Regions from separate parts of the Sphingopyxis sp. GC21 genome, predicted to be linked through region 2. Evidence: riboswitches for the same ligand, from Rfam matches in the RefSeq annotation. Region 2 holds a riboswitch; the other holds the start of a gene.
What was found. A riboswitch is a leader RNA that binds a small molecule or an ion and turns the genes downstream of it on or off. The one in region 2 is predicted to bind glycine.
Positions count from the first base shown of each region.

Region 1: it holds a riboswitch for glycine, as region 2 does, so the genes downstream of both, gcvT (glycine cleavage system aminomethyltransferase GcvT) here and MU856_RS04885 (D-amino acid dehydrogenase) in region 2, are expected to answer to the same signal.

Region 1 is NZ_CP095845.1:2,393,953-2,408,602, forward strand. It holds gene gcvPB (aminomethyl-transferring glycine dehydrogenase subunit GcvPB) at 1-887, opposite strand, end outside; gene gcvPA (aminomethyl-transferring glycine dehydrogenase subunit GcvPA) at 884-2,242, opposite strand; gene MU856_RS11535 (glycosyltransferase family 2 protein) at 2,246-3,061, opposite strand; gene gcvH (glycine cleavage system protein GcvH) at 3,107-3,478, opposite strand; gene gcvT (glycine cleavage system aminomethyltransferase GcvT) at 3,482-4,636, opposite strand; glycine riboswitch at 4,810-4,909, opposite strand; gene MU856_RS11550 (NAD(P)H-binding protein) at 4,968-5,624, opposite strand; gene MU856_RS11555 (deoxyguanosinetriphosphate triphosphohydrolase) at 5,617-6,789, opposite strand; gene MU856_RS11560 (SPOR domain-containing protein) at 6,786-8,534, opposite strand; gene ftsZ (cell division protein FtsZ) at 8,592-10,031, opposite strand; gene ftsA (cell division protein FtsA) at 10,184-11,440, opposite strand; gene MU856_RS11575 (cell division protein FtsQ/DivIB) at 11,446-12,384, opposite strand; gene MU856_RS11580 (D-alanine--D-alanine ligase) at 12,395-13,321, opposite strand; gene murB (UDP-N-acetylmuramate dehydrogenase) at 13,318-14,217, opposite strand; gene murC (UDP-N-acetylmuramate--L-alanine ligase) at 14,214-14,650, opposite strand, start outside.
Region 2 is NZ_CP095845.1:1,014,495-1,029,144, forward strand. It holds gene MU856_RS04850 (DUF2817 domain-containing protein) at 1-895, opposite strand, end outside; gene MU856_RS04855 (DMT family transporter) at 915-1,925, opposite strand; gene MU856_RS04860 (threonine aldolase family protein) at 1,939-2,985, opposite strand; gene MU856_RS04865 (GMC family oxidoreductase) at 3,058-4,674, opposite strand; gene MU856_RS04870 (aldehyde dehydrogenase family protein) at 4,769-6,235, opposite strand; gene MU856_RS04875 (TonB-dependent receptor) at 6,347-8,536, opposite strand; gene MU856_RS04880 (GlcG/HbpS family heme-binding protein) at 8,694-9,119, opposite strand; gene MU856_RS04885 (D-amino acid dehydrogenase) at 9,156-10,388, opposite strand; glycine riboswitch at 10,496-10,580, opposite strand; gene MU856_RS04890 (CoA transferase subunit A) at 10,735-11,445, shown strand; gene MU856_RS04895 (3-oxoacid CoA-transferase subunit B) at 11,445-12,104, shown strand; gene pcaH (protocatechuate 3,4-dioxygenase subunit beta) at 12,101-12,814, shown strand; gene pcaG (protocatechuate 3,4-dioxygenase subunit alpha) at 12,807-13,502, shown strand; gene MU856_RS04910 (lyase family protein) at 13,499-14,632, shown strand; gene pcaD (3-oxoadipate enol-lactonase) at 14,645-14,650, shown strand, end outside.

The DNA of each region.
Region 1 (14,650 bases), 1.4 Mb from region 2:
GTCTTGTGCAGGTTGATGTGCATCGCGTCGATGCCAAGGTCGCCGGGGCGAACCTTGCCGACGATCGCGTTGAAGTTGGCGCCGTCGCAATAGACATAGCCGCCCACCGCGTGCACCGCGTCCGAAATCGCTTTCATGTCGCGTTCGAACAGGCCGCAGGTGTTGGGGTTGGTGATCATCACGCCCGCCACATCGGGGCCGAGCCGCGCCTTGAGCGCCGCGAGATCGACGCGCCCCTCCGCGGTCGCCGGAATATCCTCGACCGTGAAGCCGGCAAAGGCAGCTGTTGCGGGATTGGTCCCATGCGCGCTTTCGGGGACGAGCAGCACCCGCCGGTCCTCGCCGCGCGCTTCGAGCGCCGCCTTGATGCACAGGATCCCGCAAAGCTCGCCGTGCGCGCCCGCCTTGGGCGACATGGCGACGCCGTACATGCCGGTGAGTTCGATCAGCCACACCGCGAGTTCGTTGATGACCGCAAGCGCGCCCTGCACCGTTTCCTGCGGCTGGAGCGGATGCACGTCGGCAAAGCCCGGCATCCGCGCGACCTTTTCGTTGAGGCGCGGGTTATGCTTCATCGTGCAGCTGCCAAGTGGGAAGAGGCCGAGGTCGATCGCATAATTCTGGCGCGACAGGCGCGTATAGTGGCGCACCGTTTCGGACTCGCTGAGCCCCGGCAGGCCGATGGGATCGCGGCGCATCAGCGCGCCGAGATCGGCAGCGGGCGCCGCCTCGTCGAAGTCGACGCCGGTGGTCGCGGTCGAGCCGATCTCGAAGATCAACGGCTCCTCGAGCATCAGCGCGCGGTTGCCGGTAAATGTCGCGGTATCGGCGGCACCACCAGCGCCGTGCATTTCGGGGCGCCAGCCGGCGGGGTTGAGCGCGGTCATGCCAGCACCTCCTTCAGCGCCGCGGCAAAGGCGGCGATATCCTCTTCGGTCGCGGTTTCGGTGACGGCGACGACCAGGCCGTTCGCCAGCGCGTCATTGTCAGGATAAAGGCGCCCGAGCGACACGCCGCCGAGCACGCCCTTTTCGGCGAGCTTGTGAACCGTCGCGCGCGCGTCGACGGGCAGCCGCAGCGTGAATTCGTTGAAGAAGCCGCTGTTGACGACCGACACACCCGGCACTTGCGCCAGTTCCGCCGCTGCCACCTTGGCGCGCCCGTGGTTGATGCCGGCAAGCCGCCGCAACCCCGCTTCGCCGAGCAAGGTCATGTGGATGCTGAAGGCCAGCGCGCAAAGCCCTGCATTGGTGCAGATATTGCTCGTCGCCTTCTCGCGCCGGATATGCTGCTCACGCGTCGACAGTGTCAGAACGAAGCCACGCTTGCCATTGGCATCGACCGTCTCGCCGCACAGCCGCCCCGGCATCTGGCGGACATATTTGGTCTTGCACGCGAACAGGCCCACATAAGGCCCGCCGAACTGGAGCCCGACGCCGATCGCCTGCCCCTCGCCCACCACGATATCGGCGCCCATCTCGCCCGGCGACTTGATGAGGCCCAGGGCAACGGGTTCGGTGACGACCGCGATCAGCAACGCACCGGCCGCCTGGCATGCCGTAGCAAGCACGCTCATGTCGTCGATGCGGCCCAATATATCGGGATATTGAACGACGACGCAGCTTGTATCTTTGTCGACAGCGGCGGCGAGCGCGGCCCAGTCGGTGCCGGCCTCAAGCGTCGGATCGCCGTCGACAAGCTGGTCACCGGTATATTTCGCCATCGTCCGCGCGACACTGCGATAATGGGGATGGAGGCCGGTCGAGAGCAACGCCCTGCCGCGCTTGGTGATGCGCCGCGCCATCACGATCGCCTCCCAGCAGGCAGTCGAGCCGTCGTACATCGACGCATTGGCGACGTCGGTGCCGAACAGACGTGCGACCTGCGTCTGGAACTCGAACAGCATCTGCAGCGTGCCCTGCGCGATTTCGGGCTGATAGGGCGTGTAGGCGGTCAGAAACTCGCCGCGCTGGATCAGATGGTCGACACTCGCCGGCACATGATGGCGATAGGCGCCCGCACCGAGGAAGAAGGGACCGTCGCCGGCGGCGCGATTCTGCCGCGCGAGCGCGGCCATATGGCGCTCGACCGCCAGTTCGCTGGCATGGCCGGGCAGGCCGGCGATCGGGCCGTCGAGCCGCGCTTCGGCAGACACGTCGACGAACAGATCGTCGATCGAGGCAGCACCGACCGCCGCGAGCATCGCGCTGCGGTCATCGGGCGTGAGGGGGAGGTAACGCATGAACTACTCCGTCGAAGAAGCTGATTTTATGGCAAGAAGCTGGGCCAGATCGGGAAGCGACCCGGTAAAGATCGCCGGCCCGCTGTGTGTGGTCTTCACCCAAGGGGCGAGCCAGATGCGAAGCCCCGCATCGCGCACGCGGCGGCAAAAGGCATAATCGTCCGACAACTGCGCCCGCGTGTCGGGTTCGATCATCGGCAGGAAATAGGCATAGGCCTCCTCGCCGATCCCGTGCGCGGCGCGCTCGGCGGGATCGGTGCGAAAGACCAGTTCGGGATGACGCGCGCGCAACCTGTCGAACACGTCGCGGCGGATCATCATCATCCCGCTGCCGACCCGCGTCAGTTCGACCAGATCGGTGAGCGCGAAGGATTGGTCGGGATGCAGGAAATGCAGCGCAAACTCCCCCGAAAAGCGCCCGAGCGCCGCCGGATCGGCGTCACCCAGCCCGGCTTTGGCGGCCAGCGCCGCATTGCGCCAGTTGAGCATCCGCCGCGGACAGGCAGCCCCCAGAATCGCGCAATCGTCGCGGCCGACCATCGCGCGCAGCATCGCGAATACATCCTCGGCGCCGAAGTCGATGTCGGCATCGACGAACAGCATGTGGGTGCAGTCGCTTTCCGCGAAGATCGCGGCGAGCATGTCGCGCGCGCGCGTCACCGACGGCTGGTAGAGGATGAACTCGAACCGCACCGTCAGGCCGATCGCCTGCGCGCGTAACGCAAGGTCGAGCAGCGCGCGGACATAGCTACCCTGCGCCCCGTCATAGATGGGCGTCGCCACCATCAGGCGGCAATTGGCAAGCGCAGGGTCCGTCATGGTCTTGCGGCCTTTCCCCCTCCCGCGACCGGAAGGGGTTTGCGATCACAGATCGGCGATGAAATCCTTGTACGCCTGCGCATTCATCAGCCCGTCGAGCTGGCTCTTGTCGCTGAGCGTCATGCGAAAGAACCAGCCTTCGCCTTCGGGGTCCGAATTGACGAGCGCGGGGTCCTCCTCGAGCTGGCCGTTGCCTTCGGTGACGGTGCCATCGACGGGCGCGTAGACATCGCTCGCCGCCTTCACCGATTCGACCACCGCGGCGTCGCCGCCCTTCGACAGTTCGGCGCCGGTGTCGGGAACCTCGACGAAGACGATGTCGCCGAGCTGGCCCTGCGCGAAGTCGGTGATGCCGACCGTCGCCACATCGCCATCGACATCGATCCATTCATGCTCTTCGGTATAAAAACGCGGCATCGATCAGCCTCCCTGTTTGCGCACGTAACGATGTGGAACGAAGGGCATCGGCGTCACCGTCACGGCGACGCGCTTGCCGCGGACTTCGGCGGCGAGCGCCGTGCCGGGCTCGGACAGGCCGGTGGGCACATAGCCCATCGCTATGGGGGCGCCGACGCTCGGCGCAAAACCGCCCGAGGTGACGACACCGACTTCGCTGTTGCCGTCGAAAATCTTGGCGCCCTCGCGCACTGGCATCTTGCCATCTACGGTCAGGCCGACGCGCTTGCGCGGACTGCCATCGGCAAGATGGCCGAGGATGCGCGCGGCGCCCGGAAAGCCGCCTTCCTCGCGGCGGCGCTTGCTGATCGCAAAGGCCAGATCGCCCTCGACGGGGTCGATGCCCTCGTCAAGGTCGTGGCCGTAGAGCGGCAATCCCGCTTCGAGCCGCAGCGAATCGCGCGCGCCGAGGCCGATCGGTTTTACCGCATCCTGCGCGCACAGCGCATCGGCGAGGGCCGAGACGTCGCTCGCCGGCACCGAAATTTCGAACCCGTCTTCTCCGGTATAGCCCGAACGGCTGATCCCCAGCCGCACGTCGCCCCACAGATAGGGGCCGGCCTGCATGAAGACGAGGCGATCGATGGGAAGAATATCGGGAAATTCGGGAACCACGCCGAGCGCCGTCAGCGCGGCCGCGGCCTTTGGCCCCTGCAGCGCGAGCAGCGCCTGTTCGTCAAGCAGGTTCATCTCGATCTCGTCGGGCAGATGTTCGCGCAGATGCGCGATGTCGTCCCACTTCACTGCGCCATTGACGACCATGTACAGGCCATGCCCCGTATTGGTGACCATCAGATCGTCGAGGATGCCGCCATCGTCGGCGAGCAGCAGCGAGTAGCGCATCCGCCCCGGCTTCAACGCCGAAATATCGCCCGGAACCAGCGCCTCGAGCGCTTCGGCGGCGCCTTCGCCGCTGAACACGAGCTGCCCCATGTGGCTGACGTCGAACAGACCCGCATTGTCGCGCGTCCACAGATGTTCGGCCATGATGCCGTCATACTGGATCGGCATGTGATAGCCGGCGAATTCGACCATCCGCGCGCCCCTTGCACGGTGCCAGGCGTCGAGCGGAAGCGTTTCGATCGCGACCGTTTCGCCCATTTCTTCGGTTTCGCTCATATCGGCCTCCCGTCGTTGACATGACGCGGCGCGGCCCGATGCCGTTCCTTCGCCATGCCCCCTCTGTCACGGGAACCTGAGAGTTTTCGTCCATGCGCCCACGATGACGGGTCGGCATGGAGTTACCCCTTCGGTGGTCCGGGCGACGCCCGAACGCTTTCCAGAGTGTCCGTTCCAGCCGCGCGGTCCGTTGACCTGAGAGTTTCCGGGGCGGTTGCTCCTTCGGTGGCGACGGCCGGTTTCCCTGCCCCCGCGCTCTCCCGCGTGGCCGGTCGAATCTCTTTGAGAGGCTCGACAGACGCCTGAGCCTTGGCGCTCGCCTTCGGCAGAGTCAATCGGCGAGCTGTTGCATCGCGTCATTTTCGTGGACGAACTGTCCCGGCGCCGCGAGCGACGCCGCGGCTACGATCGCGCGCGCCACCGTTTCGGCCGGAATCGAGCGATAGCGGCGCAGCGATCCGTGCAACAGCGCGTCGGTGAGCGGCGCGGCAAGCATCGCCAGCCCCTCGCCAATCCGCTTCGGCCCCCGCCGGTCACCGGTGAGCAGGCCGGGGCGCATCAGGTCGAGCCGCAGGAAATTGAGCGCGCGCAGCGCCTCCTCCACCTCACCCTTCGTCCGCAGATAGAAGTTCGCGCTATGCGCCGCCGCGCCGACGCTGCTGACCGCGATCATGTGCGCCGTCCCCGCCGCCTTCGCCGCACGGGCGCAGGCGAGCAGCAGATCATGATCGACCGCGCGAAACGCGTCCTGCGACCCCGCCTGGCGGATCGTGGTGCCGAGGCAGGAGATCAATATCCCGGGTCGCTCCGCCGCGATGATCTCGGCCCATTCGCCCGGATCGGCGGTCATGGCGCGATGGCCGGCCCCCGCCTCGACCAAGCGGCGCGCCAGCAGGGTAAGCGGCAGGGAATGGCCGCAGCGGGCAACCGCCTGTCCGACAAGCCCCGTCGCTCCGATCAGAAGCGCGCGGGGTGCGGCATCAGACATGCGCCAGCGCCTCGGGCACCGCGGCCCGCCCATTCATCTCAGCAAAGCGATCGATCGCGAATCGGTCGGTCATCCCGGCAATATAGTCGCCGATGTGGCGCACCGTCGCCCCGTCCGTATCGGGCAGCCGCGATGCCCATTCCTCGCCCATCAGCGCAGGATCGTCCCTGTAGGCCGCAAACAGCCCCGAAACGACGGTGCGCGCCGCGTCGGCGGCCGCGATCTGCGACGGATGGTGATAGAGGTTCGCATACATGAAGCGTTTGAGATCGCGCTCCTGCCGCGCCAGCGTATCCGAAAAGCCGCCGAGCGTGCGGCCCGCCGCGCGCACTTCCGCTACGCTCTCCACCCCCGCATCGGCGACATTGGCCTTGGTCGCGGCGATCACGTCGTTGACCATCACGCCGATCTGGTCGCGCACCAGCTCGCGCAGCAACCGGTCGCGCGGCGCGCCCGGAAAGCGGGCTTCGACGAGGCGGAAATTCTCGGCGACGAAGGGCTGCGCCATCAACTGGTCGATCGTCAGCAGTCCCGCGCGCAGGCCGTCGTCGATGTCGTGATTGTCGTACGCGATGTCGTCGGCGACCGCCGCCACCTGCGCCTCCAGGCTGGCATGGCTCGTCAGGTCGAGCGGAAATTCCGCGTCGATTTCCGCCAATGCCCAGCCGGGGTGACGCACCGGACCATTGTGCTTCGCCAACCCCTCCAGCGTCTCCCACGTCAGATTGATGCCATCGAAGCGCGGATAGGGACATTCGAGCCGCGCGAGCGTGCGCAGCGTGTGCCCATTATGATCGAACCCGCCATGCGCCATCATCGCCGCTTTCAGCGCGTCCTCGCCCGCATGACCGAAGGGCGGGTGACCGATGTCATGGGCAAGGCACAAGGCCTCGGTCAGATCTTCGTTCAGCCCCAGCGCCCGGGCGATACCGCGACCAATCTGCGCGACTTCGATGCTGTGCGTCAGCCGGACGCGATAATGGTCGCCGTCGGGCGCGACGAAGACCTGCGTCTTGTGACGCAGCCGGCGGAAAGCGATCGAATGGATGATGCGGTCGCGGTCGCGCTGAAAGGCATCGCGCGGCCCGCGCACGACGCGGCCCGGTTCGTCATGGCGGCGTCCGCGTGTCGCCCTGGGGTCACTCGCACAGGCCGACAATGTCATTTGAAGAGATCGACCTCTTGCCCCGCATCGCTGGTAAAGACGAAACCATCGCCGCCCGCCTTCTTATATTGCGCGAGCCAGTCGGCAGCCGCCTTCTTGTCCTTGAACGGCCCCACGAGCAGGCGGCGGGTGCGGCCCCATTCGGTCGAGCCGCCATCCTTGCCCTTGAACAGCGCGGCATTCTTTTTGGCGAAGCGGTTGAAATCGAAGGCGAGCGCCTTCTGGTTCGACCCCGCCGCAACTTGCACCCAGATGCGCGAGGGATTGGCCTTTTTCTTCGCGGCCTCTTCCTTCGCCTTGGCGTCGGCCTCCGCCTTGGCCTTGGCCGCGGCTTCTTCCTTTTCGCGCTTTGCCGCTTCGGCGGCATCTGCCTTGCGCTTGTCCTCGACCAGCTTGGCAAGCGTATCGGCGCCGACCGCGCCGCTGGTGCGCTCAAGCTCCTCGGGCGGAATCTCGATCGAGCTGACGATCTGCGCCAACGAGGCGAGCGGAGCCGCAGCACTCGGCGCTGGCGTGGTCGTCGCCGACGGCGGCGCAGCGGCAGCGGCCGGCGGCTGGCCGACATCGCTCAGCGAGAAGCCCGGACCGACCGGACCGGCACCGCTGTTCACCGCGACGCCCACCGGTTGGGCCGCCGCTGGCGCCGGTGTCGGCGCGGGAGGCTTCGCTGCCGGGACGGACGGTGTATCAGCACGGCGCACCGGCACGGCGGCTGGCGGCTGCGCCAAGGTCGGCGCAGGCGCTGGCGTGGGCGCAGGTGTCGGCTTCGGGGTCAGCGTCGGAGCCGGTCGCGTCGCCGGTGGCGGCGTGGCAGTGGCCACCTGCACCGGTTTGCCCTTGTCGCCGCGCCGTTTGCTCGGCGTCGAAGTCGGGGAAGGCGCTGGTGTCGGGGCCGGAGCGGCCGCAGCGATCTGCACGGGCTTGCGCACCGGGCCAAGTTCGCCAGCCGGGAAGCGCCCGAAATGCGCGGCGGCGGCCTGCTGCGCCGGATTGAGCCGGTCCATCTGGGTTAGATAGGGCAAAATGCTCTGCGCCAGCAGCGCCGGCATCGTCGCCTTGACGATCTCGGTCGCCTCGTCATTGCGGCCGTTGATCGCTAGGATCATCGCGCGCGACCGCCATGCGGCACGGTCCTGCGTGCGAAGCTGCGGCGTGAGGAGCTGAATCGCGCGGTCGGCCTGCCCCGTGATGCCGAGCGAGATCGCATAGCGGCGGATCACTTCGTCGCTCGGCGCGATCGACAGGGCGAGTTGATAATCGCGCTGCGCCCCATCCTGCTGGCCCAGCAAATCGCGCGCAAGCCCGCGGTCGGCAAGGAATAGCCGCTCGGGGGCGCCGAGAAGCTGCGCCTCGCCGAAATAGTCGAGCGCCCGCGACGGCTTTTCGAGATGGAGCATCGCCGACCCGAGCGCCGCCTTGACCCCGCCGTCGCGCGGGCTCGCCTGCTCGGCACGGGTCAGAAAGCCGAGCGCGGCGCGATAATCCTCCAGCTCGATCGAAGCGCGTCCGGCATCAAGCAGCGCGGCGCTGTCGGCGGCGTTCGAGGCGAGCCGAGCGATCGCCGACGACAGCATCGTCCGCGCGGCGGTGCGTTTTTCCATCGCCGCCTTGGTGGCCGCATCGGGCGGCGTCACCTGAAATGCATGCGCCGCTGCGAAGGGGGCAGCGGACAGGAACAGCAGGCCGAGCGCGCCGACATGAAGTCGAACGCGCCGCGGCCCCGCCGTCAATATGGATCGCCGCATGGGCAAATCATCCCGTGTTCGGGCCGCCTGCCCATCGGGCGGCCGCGATGAACCCTGTTACTGGTTGTTCTGACGGCCCAGGAAGCGCGGAATATCGACTCCGTCTTCCTTGTCGCCTTCTTCGGCAGGGGCCGAACCGCCACGCGACAGACGCGACATGCGTTCGAACAAGGTGCCGCCACCGATCGGCCGCGCAGGCTCGGCCGCGGGGGCCGGGTCGGCAGCCGGCGCGGGCGCCGGTTCGGGTGCATCAAGTACGAGCTCGTCGCTGGTGTCGTCATAGGTCGCGGCGACCTGCGACAGTTCCATCGGCTCTTCCTCGGCCGGCGCCGGTGCTTCGGCCGCGGGAGCATCGCCCAGCGAGAAGCCCGGTGCGGGGTCGGTGTCGACTTCGGGTTCCGCAGCTTGGACCGGCGCTTCCACAGCCGCCGCCTCGACCGGCTCCTCGGCAAAGGGCGCCGGCGCCGGGCTGCGCGCGGGGGCGAAGGAGAAGCTGCGCGCCGCCGGAGCCGCCGGAGCCGCCGCGTCGCCAGAACCGTCGATGCCGGTCGCGACAACCGATACGCGAATCTTGCCTTCCAGCCCTTCGTTGAAGGCGCTGCCCCAGATGATGTTGGCGTCGGGATCGACGAGTTCGCGAATATGGTTCGCCGCTTCGTCGACTTCCATCAGGCGCATGTCTTCGCCGCCGGTGATCGAGATGATCACGCCCTTCGCGCCCGCCATCGACACGCCATCGAGCAGCGGGTTGGCGATCGCCTTCTGCGCAGCTTCGAGCGCGCGACCGTCGCCTTCGGCTTCGCCGGTGCCCATCATCGCCTTGCCCATTTCGCGCATCACGCTGCGCACGTCGGCAAAGTCGAGGTTGATGAGGCCGGGCATGACCATCAGATCGGTGATACCGCGCACGCCCTGCTGGAGCACTTCATCCGCCATGGTGAAGGCTTCCTTGAAGGTCGTGTTCGGGTTGGCGACCAGGAAGAGATTCTGGTTGGGAATGACGATCAGCGTGTCGACATGGTCCTGAAGCTCGGCAATGCCGGCTTCGGCCGACCGCATGCGGCGGTTGCCCTCGAAGGTGAAGGGCTTGGTCACGACGCCGACGGTCAGAATGCCGCGGTCGCGGGCCGCCTTGGCGATGACCGGAGCCGCACCGGTGCCCGTGCCGCCGCCCATGCCGGCCGCGACGAAGCACATATGCGCGCCGTTCAGCGCCTCTTCGACCTGCGCAATGCTTTCCTCGGCCGCCGCCCGGCCGACTTCGGGACGCGAACCCGCACCCAGACCCTGGGTGATCTGCGTTCCGAGCTGGATGCGACGCTCCGCCGGCGAGGCGTTGAGCGCCTGCGCGTCGGTGTTGGCGACGACGAAATCGACGCCCTCGACCTTCGCCGCGATCATGTTCGCGATGGCATTGCCCCCCGCGCCGCCGACGCCGATCACGGCGATACGCGGCTTCAGTTCATCGACCTGCGGCGGGCCAATATTGATGCTCATCAACCAATCTCCCTGTAGCGGCGGACCAACGCCGCTTCCCTCACCTTGCGACCCATTCGGGCGGTAGTCCGGCCGCCCGTCATTGATTTATCGCATTGCACTATTGTGACGCCGGAATCACCCAAAAAATTAACCTTTCGCGCAACCGCGCGTCAGAAACTGCTCTTCAGCGCGGTGATAAGTCGGTTGATGATCGACGACCCCTTGGGACGGTACACATCCTGCGCCATCGTGGGCAGGTCGCGCAGATCCACGGGGTCGGATGCGGCATAAAGAACCAGACCGGCAAGCGTCGCGAAAGCCGGTCCCGAATGGGCATCGGGCAGGCCGTGCAAGCCGCGCGGTCGCCCGACGCGCGCCGCCCGGCCGAGTGCGATCTGGGTATAATCGGCGATGCCTTTCAGATCGGCGCCCCCGCCGACGAGCACGACCTGGCGGCCGATCGGGCCGACGAAGTGAAGATCCTTCAGCGTCCGTCCGATGTCGCCCATCATCTGGTCGAGCCGCTGGCGAATGACCGAGATCAGCTGCGCGCGCGTGATGCGCGGCGCATCGCTGCCCGCGGGCGCGCCGGGATCGAGTTCGATCAAATCATTGTTGTCGCGCGGGCTGGCCGAGGCCGAGCCGTAGAAGCTCTGCAGCCGCTGCGCCTGGCTGCGCCGGATACCGAAGGCCGAGGCGATGTCGTCGGTGATGTCGCTCGCCCCGAACGGCAGCGAAACCATCTCGACGAGCATTCCGCCCGCATAGAGCGATACCGTCGTCACCGCCGCGCCGAGCTCGACAAGCGCCACGCCAAGGTCGCGTTCTTCTTCCGACAGGCAGGCGAGCCCCGCCGCGATCGGCGAGGCGACCACCGCATTGACGTCGAGATGCGCCTGCCGCACCGCGGCTTCCAGATTTCGCACCGGGGCGCCGTCGGCCATGATGATGTGGATGTCGACGCCCAGCCGGTCGGCGTGCAGGCCGATCGGATTCTTGACGCCGGTCAACCCGTCGAGCGTGTAGAGCGCCGGCTGCGCGTGCAGGATCATCCGCCCTTCGGGATCGATCCCCGCGCGCCCGGCGGCGAGCAGATCGTCGATATCTTCCTGTTCGATGCGGTGACCGCCCAATTCGCTCTCGATCGGGGCGACGTCGCTCAAGAGGCTGCCCGCCGAGAAGCTGACCCAGACGTCGTCGATATTGAGACCCGCGATACGCTCGGCCTGTTCGATCGCCTCGCGCACGATATGCTCGGTCTGCTCCATGTCGGCGACATAGCCGCGCTGGACGCCGCGGCTTTCGCGCTGGCCGGTGCCGAGCACGTGCAACTGCCCGTCGGCAGTCTGGCCCGCGATGAGCGCACAGACCTTCCACGACCCGACATCGAGCGCGGTGATAATCTTTTCGATGCGCGGCGGCGCCATCGCTTCTATCCCTCGTTCGCCTGACCCGCCGACACCGCGTCGGCGGCGGCACGCGCGTCGTCGATCTTCGACGGCGCCACCTGCCCTTCGTGCGGCATGCGTAGCACGAAACGGCTGGGGTCGCGCATGTCGAAACGCAGGATGCCGCGGCCAAGGAGGCGGTTCGCCCCGTCCATGTGCGCGAATTTCGCGAGCGCCGCCTTCGCTTCGGTATCGCCTTCGGGCAGCGACAGCGTTTCGCCGCTGCGGAAGCGCAGATCCCAGCGGCGGTTGCCGACCCAGGTCGCGCCCGCGAGCAGTTCCTTGAGCGAACTGGCCTCGGCGAGCAGCGCATCGAGATCCTGCGCGCGCCGATTGGCATTGGGGCCGATGACGAGCGGCAGGTCGGGCATGGTCGCGACCGTCACGGGTTCCAGAACGACCCCGCTGTCGTCGATCAGCGACAGTCGGCCGTCATTCTGCCAGATCGCTGCCGGGGTGCGCTCGACGATATCGACGACCAGCGTATCGGGCAGGCGGCGCGACACGCGCGCATCCTTGATCCAGCCATACTGCATCAGGTCGCGGCGCACATCGTCAAGCTCGACCGCGGCCATCGAGCGGTCCTTCTGCGCCAGCGCGATATCATAAACCTTCAGCCGGTCGATGCGATCGGCACCGACCACTTCGACCTTCTTTACCTGAAATCCGGCGCGCCCGACCGCCTGCGCCCACTCTTCGTGAATTTTCGCGGTCACACCCGTCACCTCGGCACCGAGCACCAGCACGCCCGCCAGGCCGATACCGATCGTCCAGTTGGCGACGCGCTGAAGCTGCGCCGGGCTGATCGGCAAGGCGTTGATGACCATGTTGAGGCGCGAATGCTTGACCGACCGGCGCCTTTTGGGCGCGCGCGACGGACGGCGCGGCGGCGCCTTCGCGCGTTTGATCCTGGTGCTGCTCATACTCCGCTGCTCATGCCAATGCTTCCCCCACGATGCGTTCGACGAGTTCGGCATAGTCCATGCCGATGGCGCGCGCCTGTTCCGGCACGAGGCTGAGCGGTGTCATCCCCGGCTGCGTATTGACCTCGAGCAGGAAAATGCCCGCAAGTCCATGCTCGTCGTCCCAGCGAAAATCGGAACGCGACGCGCCCTTGCAGCCGAGCAGGCGATGCGCTTCGACCGCCAGATGCTTCATCCGCTGCGCAACGTCGGCGGGGACATCGGCAGGACAGACATGTTCGGTCAGACCGTCGGTATATTTGGCGTCATAGTCGTAGAATCCCGACTTCACGCGCAGTTCGGTGACACCGAGCGCCTCATCGCCGAGTACCGCGACGGTCAGTTCGCGCCCCTTGATGAAAGGCTCGGCGAGCAGCCGATCGAACTCCTGCCACGGCCCCACAGCTTCGCGCGCAATCGGGTTGCCGTAGTTGCTGTCGTCCTTGACAATCGCGACGCCGACCGACGATCCTTCGTTGACGGGTTTCAGGACATAGGGGCGCGGCAAGGGATCGGCTGAAAACAGGCTTTCGCTGTCGACCATCGTCCCCGTCGGCATGGGAATACCATGCGGCACCAGCGCCTGTTTCGTCAATTCCTTGTCGATCGCGATCACCGACGTGACGAGCCCGCTGTGGGTGTATTTGAGGCCCATCAGGTCGAGCATGCCCTGCACGGTGCCGTCTTCGCCCGGAACGCCGTGGAGGGCGTTGAAGACGACATCGGGCCGCGCTTCGGCAAGCCGCTGCGCCACATCGCGGCCCATGTCGATGCGCGTGACCTTGTGCCCGCGGCTTTCGAGCGCGTCGGCAACGCCCTTGCCGCTCATCAGCGACACTTCGCGCTCGGCGGACCAGCCGCCCATCAGCACGGCGACATGCCACGGACCCCGGCTCACTTCGCCACTCCCAAGCGCTGAATCTCCCATTGCAATTCGATGCCGCTCTTCGCCTTCACCCGGCGGCGGACTTCCTCGCCGAGCGCTTCGATGTCGGCGCTCGTCGCCGCACCGGTATTGATCAGGAAATTGGTATGCTTCTCGCTCACCTGCGCGCCACCGATGGCGAAACCGCGGCAACCGGCCTCATCGATAAGCTGCCACGCCTTGCGACCGTCGGGGTTCTTGAAGGTCGAGCCGCCGGTCTTCGAGCGCAGCGGCTGCGACGCCTCGCGGCTCGCCGAGATGCGGTCCATTTCGGCCTGGATGGCTTCGGGTTCACCCGGACGCCCGCGGAACGTCGCGCCCACGACGACCGCACCTTCGGGCAATTCGCTGTGGCGATAAGTGTAGCCCAGATCGGCAAGCGGCAAGGTCCGGCGCTCGCCCGAGCGCAAGACGATGTCGGCCTCGACCAATATGTCCTTGACCTCGCTGCCATAAGCGCCGCCGTTCATCCGCACGAAGCCGCCAACGGTGCCGGGGATCGACCGCAGGAACTCCATCCCCGCGATCCCTGCGTCGCGCGCGGTCGACGAGACGAGGATGCCCGAGGCACCGCCTCCGCAGCGCAAGCTGGTCGCGTCGACGGCTTCGACCTTAGCAAAGGCCTTGCCGAGCCGGACGACGACGCCCGGAAAGCCGCCGTCGCGAACGATGAGGTTCGAGCCAAGGCCGAGTGCCATCACCGGAATCGCGGGATCGAGGTCGCGCAGGAAACCGGCAAGATCATCGGCGTCCTTCGGCTCGAACAGCCAGTCGGCAGGACCGCCCGACTTGAACCAGACGAGCGGCGCCAGCGGCGCCTTTGCGGTTAGCTTGCCGCGGACCGCCGGAAGCGTATCGGCGGTGCTCATACCGCCTCCACCGCGCTCGCCAGCCCCGCCGCCATCTTGGTGATGTCGCCTGCGCCGAGGCAGATGATCATGTCACCCGCGCCGAGCGTTTCGGTGCGGATCGCGTCGGCGATCGTTGCAGCGAGCGCGCCGGCGTCGGCAACGGTCGATGCATGGCGATGGCCGCGGTCGCGCAGCCCCTGCGCCAGCGCATCCGACGACACGCCCTCGATCGGGCTTTCGCCCGCTGCATAAACGGGCAGTGCGAGCACCATGTCCGCGTCGTTAAAGGCCTGCTGGAAATCGTCCATATGATCGCGCAGGCGGGTAAAGCGATGCGGCTGGACGACGGCAACGACGCGTCCCGCCCCGGCACCTTCGCGCGCTGCCGACAGCACGGCCCGGATCTCGACCGGATGATGGGCATAATCGTCGATCACCGTCACGATGCCGT
Region 2 (14,650 bases):
GCTGCGGTAGCGTGCCGATCTCGAGCACGCCGGCGATTACTTCCGCGTCTGGAAGCATCGCTTCGTAACCATCAGTCGTGTGACCGGTCGTTTCATACGTGGTGGCGGTAGGGCGAGCCCGAGGAGCGAGAATCCAATCGCCGAATACCTCGTGAGCTCGTTCGAGCTTCGAGCCCGTCTGCATCGCGACAACGCAACCATGAGCGTAAGGCCCGTAGCCGGTGTGATAATCTACCATGTAGACGTGCCGCGCTGATCTCCCTTCCTCAGTGATGATTTGCTCGATCGTGCTGCGGGACCAGGCCGGTTCCTTCCCCCCAAAGCCAATGCCGCTCGGGAAATGATACTGTCCGGAGAGGGCCACGTTGATGAAGGCTCCCAAGCCATTTTCCTCGATGAACCTTTCAATGATTGCGTCGGAACCTGCGACATCCGCAGGTTCCAGAGAAGCAGAGTCGATCGCCTCCTGAAGATCGATGAGCCTTTCCGAAACCTCTGTCTGCGTCGGAAATACGGTGAAGTTTCGGCACAGGTCTACATTGTCTTCCGTATAGCGCCGGCCATGAGCCGAGCCCCAGGGGTTGATAGCATGGATCAGCACGACCTTGACGTCCGCAGGCAAGGCAGCGAGCTTTCCGCCATTGACCAGGTCGATCTGACAGGCGGAACCTGCGATCAGTTCAGGGCCATGAACGCCGGAGGTGAGGAAAACGGTGTTGGCCGCTTGTGGGGATCCGAAGACAGCTACATCCACGTGTAGAGGCTCACCGGATGGTCCGCTTAGTGGATGTTCGATCGAATAGATCCTTGCAGCTTTGCCCGTCGTAGCCTGCAGAAAGTTATCACGTGCTGCCAAGTACGTTTGATTGAATACCTGCAGGTTTTTAGACATCATCGATCTCCTTTAGGAAAATCTAGGGGAGGTGTGGTTGGGACGCTTTTGCCTCTTTGGCGAAAATGATTGAGCGCTCATCGAGCAGACACGTGTTGATCTTCGGGTTTTCGGCTCGGCTGCCCGATCGATGGTTGACCAGATAAAGTCCGAGACCGACGAGCGCTCCGCCGATAATCTGATGGAGCCCCAGCACCGAACCAAGAAAGGGCACAGCGAGGAGGGATGTGAAGAGGGGAGCAAGGAAGAGGAAGCTGCTTGCCCGTGTTGCCCCACCCTTGGACAGAGCGACGAACCAAAGCCCAAATGACCCGGCCGAAGCAGGTATGGAAAGCCAGAGAAACCATATTACCTGGGCAAAATCGAGATGTGTCGGCCAGCGCTCACACTTAAGCTGCGCGATCGACATGAGAGTTAGGGCACCAACGAGCATCTGCCAGAAGTTGAGCGTGGCAGGCCGCAGGTTTGGCTGAAACTTTCTATGTGCAATTGTTGCCCCCGCCCAACAGAAGGCGGCCGCGATAGCCAGCCCGTGGCCAATCAAGCCGTTTGCGGACACCGTGATCTTGCCCCCGACGATGACGGGGATACCTGCGCATCCGACGACCATGCCAAGGCGATTTATCCGGTTGAGCTGCTCACCCAGCGCCCTTCCTGCGACGAGCATCACGATCAACGGGTTCGTGAAGAGGAGGATCGCAACGGTCGCAGCATCGATGAAGCGCATAGCTGCAGACACCAACGCCATGACCGCCGCAATCTGAAGGAGACCGAGCAGCAGCGTCAGGACTGCATCGCGCCGGCGGGGCGAACGCCAGCGAAATCCATCGCGTGGAGATTCCATCAGAAGAAACGGGAGAAGTGAGAGCGTCGCAACGAGAAAGCGGCACCCCGATAGCAGCAGCGGAGGCAAGCCACTCTTCAAGAGCAACTGTGTCGCAACAAAGCTTGAACCCATTAGGAAGGTCGATGAAAAGATTATAACCAAAAAGCTGGCGCCTTGCCCCGAAGGCGACCTCGAAAAAGGAGACATGGTCTAATTTCGGTCAGCTCAGGATTTCCGCGAAGTCCTGCAGATCGGTCGCATCGTTCATTGGACTTGTTACAAAGCGATATAGGCCCTCGTCTCCAGCGATGGCTATTTCGGTCTCTAAAGATGCGCGCCTGTAGAAGAAGGCTCCAGCCGCTTGAAGTCTCTCGGCTTCTTTGATTTTCATGATCGCGAAGACAATGTTGGCTTCGGGCGTCCAAGCGATCCGAGCTGCACCAGATCGCATCAGTATTGCAGTTAGTTCCGCCGCAAGCCTGTTAGCCTGCCTCGCCCACTTCCGCCAATTGTCTTCTGAAAGATAGGTTTCGAGCTGGGCAGAGATGAAGCGGGACTTTGAGAACAGATGCCCGGCCTGCTTTTGTGCATAAATCATATGTTCCGCATACCGAGGATTGAATACGAGGAGCGCTTCGGCGCACCAGCAGCCATTCTTGCTCGCACCGAAGGAGAGCATGTCGACGCCCTGCCTCCATGTCATGTCGGCGGGTGTGACATCGAGAGCGACGAGAGCGTTTGCAAACCGAGCCCCATCCATGTGGACCGCGATATTCCTCTTTCGGGCTATGGACGCGATTTCAGCAATCTGATCGAGCTGATAGAGGGTGCCCCACTCGGTCGCCTGTGTAAGCGTAACTGCTGACGGCTGACCGACGTGGACAAAGCCCTCCGGCAGTCGGCCGAGCGCAGCAGCAAACTTCTCAGGGGCAATTTTGCCCAGCGCGCCTTCGACAGGGGTGATCCGCAGGCCTCCGCCGATCTTCTCGATGGCTCCACATTCTTCTTCGAACATATGCGCATTTGCATGGCTGAACACCACGCCGCCGGGGCGACCAGCTGCCGACATCGCAAGACTGTTGGCAGCGGTGCCGGTTCCCACGAGAAACATCTCGAGATCGTGCTCGAATATCTCCTGGAAGCGATGGACGAGCGATCGATCGAGTTCGGAATTGCCATATGCGGCGGCGAAGCCGTCGCAATGGTCGACGAGAGCCTGAGCCACTTCAGGAAGGGCGCCCCCCCAGTTATCGGAAGCGAAATGCATCGGTCATATCTCCCTGGCCAAGCGATCGATCGTGCGTACGAGGGCCATCGGCTCCTGCGGTACGATATCTCCTCAGTGGCTTCTTCGGATCAGATCGGCCGCCCGTTCGCCAATCATGATGCACGGTGCATTTGTATTCGCGCTAACCAGCGTCGGCATGATCGAGGCATCCGCAACGCGAAGACCGGTGACGCCCTTGACGCGCAACTCCGGATCGAGAACCGCTGTCGGCCCAATTCCCATCGCGCAAGTGCCAGTCGGGTGGTACATCAGGAAGGCGCTCTGACGGATATACTCGATCCAATCAGCGTCGGTTTCGACCTGCTTTCCGGGTAAGCGTTCACCTTTGTCATATTCACTGAATGGCTTGGAACGGAAAATCTTGCGCACGATCCGGCATCCTTCGATGAGCTGCTTGATCTCATCATCTCCGCCGAGCAGCTCATGTTGGATAATCGGCCGCTCACTTGGATCGGTGGAGCGGAGCAGCAACTGACCGCGCGTCTCGGGCCGGCAGATGTTGATGGCAACGCCAATTGCCGCACGCTTGTACAGGTGTACGCCGTCCGGCGTGAAGTCGTACGCGATCGGCGAGAACGACAGTTGGATGTTGGGCCACTCGAGATGGTCTCGCGTGCGAATGAACGCGAGAGCGGAGGCAACGCATGCCGTGGCTGGCCCTCGCCCAAACAAAGCGAAGTTCAAGCCATGCTTGACTATCCTGGCGACGCTTTGCACTTCGACATTGAGGCTATCGATGCCGACATGGGTCGACATCAACACTCCGGGATGTTCCTGCAGATTTTGCCCCACTCCCGGGGAATCGACGACAACAGGGATGCCATGCTCGCCAAGATGCTTTGCCGGGCCAATGCCCGAGAGCATCAATATTTTCGGCGACGACAACGCGCCGCCGCAAAGAATGACCTCCTTGTTTGCCAAGTAGCGAACCGTGCGCCCGTTCTGAACGCCTTCGACGCCGATCGCGCGGCCTTTCTCGATCAGTACCCGACTGACCATGAAATGCGTCTCGACCTTCAGATTGGATCGGCGCTTCGCCTTGGCCAGATAGGCGCGTGCCGTTGAATGTCGCCAACCCTTGTTCTGGGTGGCTTGGCAGGGGCCGATACCCTCTTGCTCGGCACCGTTGGTATCCGGATTGTGCGGAATCCCCGCACGTACGCCAGAAGCGATGAATGCGTCGGCCAACGTGGTCGATAGGCGGGCATTCGATACGCGCAGAGGGCCCTTGTCGCCGCGAAAGCGCGAGCCGCCGTTTTCGTTCGTCTCGGCCTTGTTAAAGAACGGAAGCACGTCGTCATAGGACCAGCCCTTGCAGCCGAGCTGAGCCCATTGATCATAATCGCCGCGATTGCCGCGAACATACATCATCCCGTTGATCGACGAGCCGCCGCCGAGGACTTTGCCGGCCGGCCACATGTCTGCTCGATCGTTTCGTGAGGCATCCGGTTCCGCTTGATAGAACCAGTTGTACTCAGGATTCATGATCGCTTTGATCGAGCCCGCCGGAATCCGAATGAAAGGCGAGCTGTCCCACCCGCCGGCTTCGAGCAACGCGACCTCAAAACGCTTCTCTTCGCTTAGCCGAGATGCGACCACCGCGCCACTCGAACCGCCCCCAACGACGATAAAGTCCGTAGTTCTAATATCTTGCACAATGCCCTCCATGTGAAGGCCGCTCTAGCGCACCTCGGAAAGTTGGACTTTTGCGGTAGTCGCAAACAGATTTGGCGCTTGGGCCGATCTGCGATGTCGGCGGTGGCTAGCGATCCAGCGGCGCGAGGCAGCCAATTTGCTCCACGGCCATCCGACGGCTGTAGCTGGAGAGAGCGTCAACGCCGAACTCGATTCCGTAGCCGGACTGACCGGCAGGCTCCAGTGGAAGCGCCAGACCAGTCGCCGAGTCCTGACCAGCGACGGACTTGATCTTCAAATGACCGACGCAGAGTTCCTGCCGTAACATGTTGGCTCGAGCCAACTCGCCGGTCCAGAGCGTCATCGCCAACCCGTAGCCGCCGAGGCCGGCCAGTCTCACGGCATCGGAGATGCTATCATATGGAACGACTGCAAGGATCGGACCGAAATATTCATCTCGCAATATCGGCGATGTTGGGTCATCCGCTCTGACCACTGTCAGCGAATGATTCAGCATGTCGTGCTGCACGGGACGACCATCGCGGATGACTTGTTCGCCGCGACCGAGGGCCATGTCGACTGCCGATCGGATCCTGTCCGAATGAGCCTTGGACGCCAAGGGCCCGAATTTTGTGTTCGGCTCGAGAGGATCACCCGGCAAGAAATCTGCTGCAGCGGCTACGAGAGCGTCCGAGAATTGGTCAATACGATCGCTTGGGACGAGGATTTTTGAGCGGGCGACGCAAAGCTGACCGCTATTTGCATATGCTTCCGCTACAGCGTCGATGGCTATGCCCTGATAGTCGGTCATGTCGTCAAGAACCACGATCGCGTTCTTTCCTCCGGCCTCGATGATAGCAGGCACGAGCCGCTCGGCCGCGAGCTTGGCGACAGAGCGGCCCGTCTGGGTCGAGCCCGTGAAGGCAAGCATTGCAACCCCGGGATGGCTGCAGAGCGCTGCGCCCGTCGCCGCTCCGCCAGGGAGGACAGACAGCAGACCGACGGGGATGCCCGCCTCTTCGGCGAGGGTGCCAATCAGTATCGCGGAGCGGGGCGAAATCTCGGACGGTTTCAGCACCATGCCATTGCCGGCCGCGAGTGCTGGCCCAACTTTCATGGCGGCGTTTATACTTGGGTAATTCCACGAGACCATCGCGCCAACGACACCGTAGGGCACTCTCAGCGACAGAGAGATCGCCTCGCGCGACGACGCAATGACTTCTCCGCAAGCCTTGTCGATTGCCTGAGCGTACCAGCGCACAATGTGAGCGGCAACGCAGGCTTCCATCGTCGCAACGGCTATCGGTTTGCCCATGTCGACACAGTCGAGCATGCCGATGCGCTCGGCGGCGGCCTCTATTGCGTCGCCCCACCGCAGCATCGCCATTCGCCGTTCACTCGGCGCGAGCCGGTGCCACAAACCAGCAGCTCGACCCGCTGAACCGACGGCCCGCTCGACATCAGCGTGTCCGCCGGCGCGAAACTGAAGGGCTCTGTCCGGAGCGGTCGGGCTCGTCCAGTCGATGACTTCGCCGCTCATCGGGGTCAGGCTCCCGATAATTCCATCAAAGCTCGTCATGTCGATCTCGGTCACGGCAAATCCTTTGACAGCGAAGCAGCGTTTCGCTGCGGGCCGACGCTCCTTAACAAGGACACGATTCCTGAGTGGTCAAAGCCGCCGGCCAGTGAGGCCGGCGGCGGATGTTCACCAGCTGTAGTTCAGCTTCACGCCAAACTTGCGAGGTGGAAGCACCGAGGCGCGGGTGAACGGTTGGAACGGCGGTGCGAACCGGCGTGTAATGTTGAAGTTGTCCGTCACATTGTCGACGTAAACGGTCAGCTCCCATCGGTCTCTCTTCAGACTGGCGCGGAGGTCGAGCTGGTCATAGGATTGAACCTGCAGGATCGGATCAAACGGAGGAGCCCCGTTACCGGAATAATACGGCCCCACATAACGATAGTCGGCTGCGAGATTGAGTTCAGTGTCACCGATCGAGACAGTGTAATCTGCGCCGCCTGAAGCAGTCCACTTGGGGACATAAGGCAACGCATCGCCGGTCAGATGGGATCCTACCGGGCTCGTAATAGAGGTGAAGCGCGCGTCGGTATATGCAGCGTTCCCGCGAATCTTGAATCCGCGGAACGGCATGGCGGTTGCTTCGAACTCGAACCCGCGGTTACGGGAGGCACCGACATTGGCAGTGACACCGACAGGGAGACCGGTGACCGGGCTGATGGCAACAGAAGCCAGCTGCATGTCGTCCACCTGAACGATGAAACCAGCAACGCTGGCGATCAGGTGTCGGTCAAAGAGCGACGCTTTCAGCCCCACCTCATAATTGGTCGACTTTTCGTTGTCGAAAGCGATCCCAACGGCTGCACTGCTACCCGGATATTTGTCAAAGCCGCCTGAGCGATAACCTCGCGACACAGTCGCGTAAGTCATGACATCAGGCGTCCAGTGAACGGAGAATGAAGCGGACGGCGAGAAATTGCTGAAGCTTTTTGACGTGACTCCGCTGAACGCGTCGTTCGCGCCCACAGCCGGCACGATCACGACGCCCTGCTGGAATGCCCGCGTCCGCTCCCAGCCATATCGCCCGCCGACAGTCAGCTCGAAGCGATCGTTGAACTTGTAGCCGACTTGACCGAAAGCGGCCCAGCCGCGACGCCGCAACCTCGTCGCTTCCCGCACGTCGTTGGCGGGATTGAAAATCGGCGGAAAGGCGCAGATCGTACAGCCAGACAAGGCGAAATTGCGGTTCTGTTCGTGGATATCCTGAAAGGCGTACAATCCGCCAAGCCATGTGAAAGACCCGCCGCTCCTCGACTCGAAACGAAGTTCTTCGGAGAGTGCTGACTGGGTCGTGCGCTGGTCCTGAAAGTTGTCGGGGTCCGAATATCCATCAAAGTCGTACCAGAATTCGGTCTTTACGTGCTGATATCCGGTGATCGACTTGATCGTAAACGCCGGAAGATCGTACGACATGGTTAGAGAGCCGCCAAAGCTCGTGTCGGGCGAGACAACCTTGCGATCATCGAGTGTGGCATAACGCTTCGCGCCGTCGTCCACGACGCCGTAACCGAGATAACCGTTTCTGTTGCGAGAACCATCCAGTCGGAGAATGATCTCGAAGTCTTCGGTGGGCAATGCGCGAAGCACGAAGCGCCCGGCCAGGCTGCGAAGCGTATCCTGATCCTTGTCGATGGTCAGGTTGTGGATGTAGCCATCGGTGCTGTAATATTGACCAGAAAGGCTAGCGAAGAGCTTGTCCTCCACCAATGGGCCGCTGAAACTCGCGCCGAGGCGAACGCTATTGAAGTCCGCATATTCTGCGCGCAGCTTCCCACGAAAGGTGCCGTCGGGCTTCGCGGTCACAATGTTCAGTGCACCGCCTTCGGTGTTTCTGCCAAAAAGGGTACCTTGCGGCCCACGCAAAACCTCGATGCGCTCCAAGTCGAGGAAGCCAGTGTCGAATGCCAGGCTCGGTTGATAGACGCCATCGACGAAGGTTCCGACAGCGGGATCGTTGGATGCCGCCGCTCCGACGCCGCGAAGTACGAGATAGGTCTGGTTGGGAAGCGGCCCGAACGCCTGGTTCTGGCTGGTGAAGAGGCTCGGAACCGTCCCGATCAGGTTTGTCACATTGTCGATGCCCTTCTGTTCGAGGGCAGCTCCGCCGATCGCCGAGACCGCCACCGGGATATCCTGGAGGCGTTCTTCGCGCTTGCGGGCGGTAACGACAATGTCGAGCGATCCGCCCGATGAGGACGCGGAAGAATCTTGAGGCGCCTCGGGTGTCGCCTGCCCGAAGGCTGGCGTCGCCGATCCGGCCAGAACAGTAGCGGCAAGCAGGGCCGCTACCGACCCGTTCGTTCTATTCGACCGAGACATAAACCCCCCTTATTATTTGCTGGAAGGAGCCGTACGCATGCCGCGCCAGCTGCCTGTCCAACTTCATAAGGCGAACGTCCTCCTCGCTGCTTTTGCCAATCTCTCTTCAATCATTGCACTTATGTGAAATACCTTTGCCGCGTTGCGCGGGCAATGATCAGTCCTTCGCGAACAGATTTGCCTCTTCGATGCCCGCAAGTGCACAAGCTTCGTCATTGTCCGAGGTGTCGCCGGTAACGCCGACGGCACCCAGTGTCTGGCCGTCGCTGTCAACCACGATCACTCCTCCGGCGGCCGGCACCATACCGAGAGGCGCTATGCCTACGAGCGAGTTGAAAAATGTCGGTCGTTCGGCCGCGATCGCCGCGATCGAGCGGGAAGAGACGCCGAGATTCAAGGCGCCGGCCGCCTTCGCGATAGCAATTGCTGGTCGAAGATGCGACGCGCCGTCCGCTCGGTGCAGGACTATTGTATGACCTCCCGGATCGAGCACGGCTACGCATAGCGGCTTCAGTCCTTTTTCGGCACCGGCCTTGAGAGTGCGAAGTGCAATATTCTGGGCTTGCTTCAAGCTTAGGATCATTCTCGAAATCCTTCTGATGAATAATGTGGATCGAAGCTACGCGGCGAAGTCGCTGTCCAGGCGCATGGCGATCATCTCGGCAGTTGCAGCGGAAAGCGTCCAGCCAAGATGGCCGTGGCCGGTGTTGTAGTAGACGCCACGCACTCTCCCCGGCCTGACAACAGGCAGCATATCGGGCGTCATGGGGCGCAGGCCTGCCCATGGGGTGACGCTGTCAGTATCCATTTTGGGGAACAGGCGTTCCGACCAGCGCAGCAACGGGCGGATCCGGTCAGCGCGAATATCTAGGTTGAACCCATTGAACTCTGCGGTGCCGGCCACCCGGAATCGATCTGGACCGAGGCGGCTTGTGACGATCTTCGCAGCGTCGTCGAGCAGGCTGACACTCGGTGCAGCTGTTCGGCTCTGCTCGTCTCTCAAGTTTACAGTGATGGAATAGCCCTTCACCGGATAAATGTTTACTTTCTCGCCGAGCTTTCTGGCGATTTCTCGGCTTTCAACCCCTGCGCAGACAACGATGGCATCAGCTGTCTGAGAGGCGATCGGCCGACCACTCTCGTCATCGGTCAAGCTGATGGTACAAATCCGGTTCTGTATCTCCACTCGCCGGACAGCAGCTCCAAACTTGAAAATCACGCCTCGGCGTGCACACGCATCTGCGAGCCCGCGTGTGAACTTGTGGATGTCGCCCGTGGCGTCCCCCGGGGTGAAGAATCCGGCGTGAAGAGCGCCTTGCAGGCTCGGCTCGATCGCGCGCATTTCTCCAGCTGACACTGCGTGCCTTTCGAGCCCGCCCTTGAGGAGGAGGGCGTTGCCCACTTCGGCAGCACGAAACTCCTGTTCATTGTGGTAGAGATGAAGGATTCCGCATCGCTTCAGATCGAAATCGATGCCCTCTGCTTCCGCAATGGTGAACATATGCCTTCGCGCGTCGAGTGCGAGACGAACGGTCGCGATCGTGTTTCTTTCGTGCCGAAAGATATTGCCGCAAAACTCGGCGAGCCACCCGTATTTGTGAAGGCCGGGCTTGAGGTTCAGCAACAACGGCGCGTCATTTTTCAAGAGCCATCTCATACCCTTTGCGATGGTGGCCCAGCTGTTCCAGACTTCGGCATTGCTTGCGGAGAGCTGGCCACCGTTGGCAAATGAGGTGACCATCGCCGGATAGCGGCGACGATCGTAGACGGTGACTTCATGACCGCGGACAGCCAAGCTGTAGGCGGTTGTTACGCCGGTAATGCCGGCGCCGATGATGCTAATACGTGCCACTGGGAGCCGCTCCCCAAAAGGTGGTGGATGCGCCCCATCTGTCCGCTGTGCCTGAGATCGCTATCCCGTCGGCGGGCACCCAGGCGGGCGCCACTCTCCAGATATCTTGATGCCCTGCGGTCCTTTTGCCTGAGAGTTTCCGGGGCGGTTGCTCCTTCGGCGCCGGCGAACGGTCTCTCCCGCAATGGCAAGTCTGGCCTGCCTGGAAATGTGCGCTCAAGTCAATTCGGACGACCGAGAATGACGAAACCGCAAACGTCCTTCACATATCGTCAAAAGCAGCAGCTCCATGCCGATGCGAAGGATAAGGTTCGAAGGAAAATTCCGAACAGTTCCGAGGCTTATAATGCTTTCAAAAATTCGAGGCAGCGCGTCCGAAGCGCTTGAGGGTTTGCTGTTCGACGGAATGTCGATCATGTCGGGTGGCTTTGGCCTTTGCGGAAACCCGGAGAACCTTATCGCGGAGCTTTATCGAAGCGGTACCCGAGGGCTTACAGTGATTTCGAACAACGCGGGCGCAGAAGGCTTTGGTCTGTGGCAGCTGCTGCAAAGCAGGCAGATCAGTCGCATGATCGCATCGTATATTGGCGACAATCGTCTTTTTGAGCGGCAGTTCCTGGATGGTGACATCGAACTTGAGCTGAATCCGCAAGGTACGTTAGCCGAGCGCATTCGCGCCGGCGGCGCCGGCATTGCGGCATTCTATACCCGGACCGGGGTAGGAACCGTCGTCGCGCAAGACAAGCCTGTCGAAACTTTCGACGGCGATGAATATATTCGAGAGCGCTGGCTGAAAGCTGATCTTTCGATAGTCAAGGCTTGGCGGTCTGATCCCGAAGGCAATCTGGTTTTTCGAAAGACAGCGCGGAATTTCAACCCGATCATGGCGACAGCCGGACGGGTGACGGTCGCCGAGGTCGAGGAGATCGTGCCAGCTGGCGCCATCGACCCGGATGAAGTGCATACGCCCGGCATTTACGTCGATCGGATTGTTCGAGCGACGGGCCTCGAGAAGAAGATCGAAAAGCTGACGATTCGCGCTCGGGAGCCTGCATGATGGCTTGGTCGCGCGATCAGATGGCAGCGCGCGCTGCTCGAGAACTCAAGGACGGATTTTACGTAAATCTCGGAATCGGCATCCCTACGCTGGTTGCCAACCATGTCCCCGAAAACGTGACCGTCACGCTGCAAAGCGAAAATGGCATGCTCGGAGTGGGCCCTTACCCGTTCGCTGATGAAGCTGATGCAGACTTGATCAATGCCGGCAAGGAGACAGTCACCACGCTGCCGACTTCGAGTTTTTTCTCGTCTGCCGACAGCTTCGCCATGATCAGGGGCGGGCACATCGACATGGCCATCCTGGGAGGCATGCAAGTCGCGTCGAATGGCGACCTCGCCAACTGGACCATTCCGGGCAAGATGGTGAAGGGGATCGGAGGAGCGATGGATCTGGTTGCAGGCGTCAAGCGGGTGGTGGTCGTCATGGATCATACGTCCAAGGATGGCGCGCCCAAGATCGTCCAGAAATGTACTCTGCCCCTGACCGGCAGGTCGGTGGTTGATCTGATCATTACGGACCTCGGGGTGATGGAGTTAGACCCGCAAGCCGGAGTGCTTGCGCTGCTCGACATGGCACCATCCGTCTGCGTCGAGGAAATCGCTTCCAAGACGAATGCCCCTCTCTTTCTGGGCAAGCTCCGGGAGAATTGCCTGTGACAACGGACATCGCATATGCGCCTGACGACGCGGGCTTGCCACCACTCCTCTACCCAGAGTATCGCTCGACCGGATTGCGTAGTCCGCGTCACCCCTTGGTCAACGCTCCGCAGACTTTGACTGAGGTGAGCGGCCCCAGCGGTTGCTGGAGCGCTCTTATGGGTCAAGCCGAGGTAGACCTAACGTCGCAACATGGATCTGCTCCCCATGGCCAGCGCATCCGCATCTCTGGCAGGGTGCTGGATGACAGTGGTCGTCCGGTACCAAACACCATCGTCGAAATCTGGCAGGCGAACGCGGCCGGGCGGTATATCCATCGCAACGATAATTGGGACGCGCCGCTCGATCCGAACTTCACCGGAGCTGGTCGGGTGATTACCGATGATCAGGGCTGGTATTCCTTCACGACCATCCGGCCCGGAGCTTACCCTTGGGGTAACCATCACAATGCATGGCGCCCGGCTCATATTCACCTGTCGTTGCTTGGCCCCGCCTTCGCCACTCGTCTCGTCACCCAAATCTACTTTCCTGACGATCCATTGATCGAGATCGATCCGATCGCGAATGCGGTTCCGATGCCGTATCGCAATCGCCTCATCTGCCGGTTTGATATCGACACGACCATCGCCAACTGGGCGCTCGGATACCGTTTTGACATCGTGCTGAAGGGGGCAATGCAGACGCCCTTCGAGGGTACTGCCAATGGATAACGACTTGGAAAAGCGTAAAGCGTCTGCGCGGTTCGATAACCAGGATCCTCGATTATTCGGTCAAACTCCTTGGCAGACTGTAGGCCCCTTCTTCCACTACGGTCTGCCTTGGAAAGGCGGCGCTGACTTGGTGGGACTGTCAGATCTGGGAGCCCGACCGGAGCTCTTCGCGGATGATCACTATGTTCTGAATCGCCCGACGCGAACGGGCGCTCCCAGAGGGGATGTGATAGACATTGCTGGCCAGATTCTCGACGGAAATGGCGACCCGATTTCAGACGCATTGGTAGAAAGTTGGCAAGCCAACGCGTCGGGAAGATATTCCGGAGGGGCGGATAAGCGAGCCGAAATTCCACTCGATCCGGAGTTCATAGGGTTCGGCCGATGCGCTACCGACGAATCCGGCGTGTATCGCTTCCGCACTGTTTTCCCGGGCCGCGTGCCCGGACCAGGCAATTCGCTCCAAGCTCCCCACATCGCGTTATCGATCTTCGCGAGAGGGGTGCTGCGAAGACTTTGCACACGCCTGTATTTCGACGGCGCAGAAGGCAACGACACAGATGCCATCCTCTCCCTTGTGCCATCGGACCGTCGATCGACGCTTGTTGCGCGCCAGCGCGATGATGGAGTCTGGTGGCTCGATATTCACATCCAAGGTGATGCAGAGACGGTCTTCTTTTCGCTGTGAGCAGGCTCCTTCACGATCGTTCAGCGACAACGCCGGCGATGCTGGCGGTCTATGACGACCGCTCGACCGTCAAACACGCCCTGGAATTTGAGGCTGCATTGGCGCAGGCTCAAGCCGCAGAAGCGATCATCGAGGAACGCGTCGCCGATGAGATCGGCGCCGTCTGCGCGTCGCTCGCCATCGACCCTCAAATCCTCGCCGACGAGGCTGCGTTCGCAGGTACGCTCGCGATACCGCTGATCGGCAGGATCCGTTCGGCGATGGCGCCAGAGACGGCGATGGCGGTCCACAAGGGCGCGACCAGTCAGGACCTGGCTGACACGGTGATGATGATGCAGGCGAGAGAAGCCTCCGCATTGCTGATCGACGATGCCGATCGTCTCGACCTTGCCCTGACAGCCTTGGCGGAAAACTATCGCCGCGTGCCTGCCGTAGGCAGGACGTTGATGCAGAATGCGATGCCAATATCTTTTGGACTGCGGATCGCCCAATGGCGTGCGGGGATCGCCGAGGCAGCGGCGCGCATGCGAGCCGACGCCGGCGCGTACATATGCGTTCAGCTTGGCGGGGCCTCGGGGACGCGGGCAGGCATGTCGGGCAGAGGCTCTGCGGTCGCGCGCCGGCTATCCAGCGCGTTGCAGCTGAAACCTGCGCCTCCTTGGCATAGCCGCAGAATCGCCGTGGCCGCGATCGGCACGAGCGTCGGCATCCTGGTTGGCACCGTTGGCAAAATGGCAAAGGATATCGCCTTGCTGTCGCAGGACCATATTCGGGAAGCTCTTGAGCCGGTCGTCCCGGGCCGTGGCGGGTCCTCTGCGATGCCGCACAAACGGAACCCGACAGGCTGCCAAGTCGCTCTATCCGCTGCGCATCGCGCGCCCGGACTGGTTGCCACATTGCTGGGGGGCCTTCCCCAGGAACAGGAGCGGGGGCTCGGTGGATGGCAGACAGAGGCTTCAATTCTGGCGGATCTCTTTTCCATCGCCGCCGGAGCAATAGGCTCGATGGTCGTTACGATCGAAGGCCTCCAAATCGATGGAGATGCCATAGCTTGCAATCTCGCGGCTTCCGCCTTGGGGAATGACATAGGCGAAAGCGAAGGCATCGTCCGCGAACTTCTAAACCTCTGACGAGGGATATCGATGCCG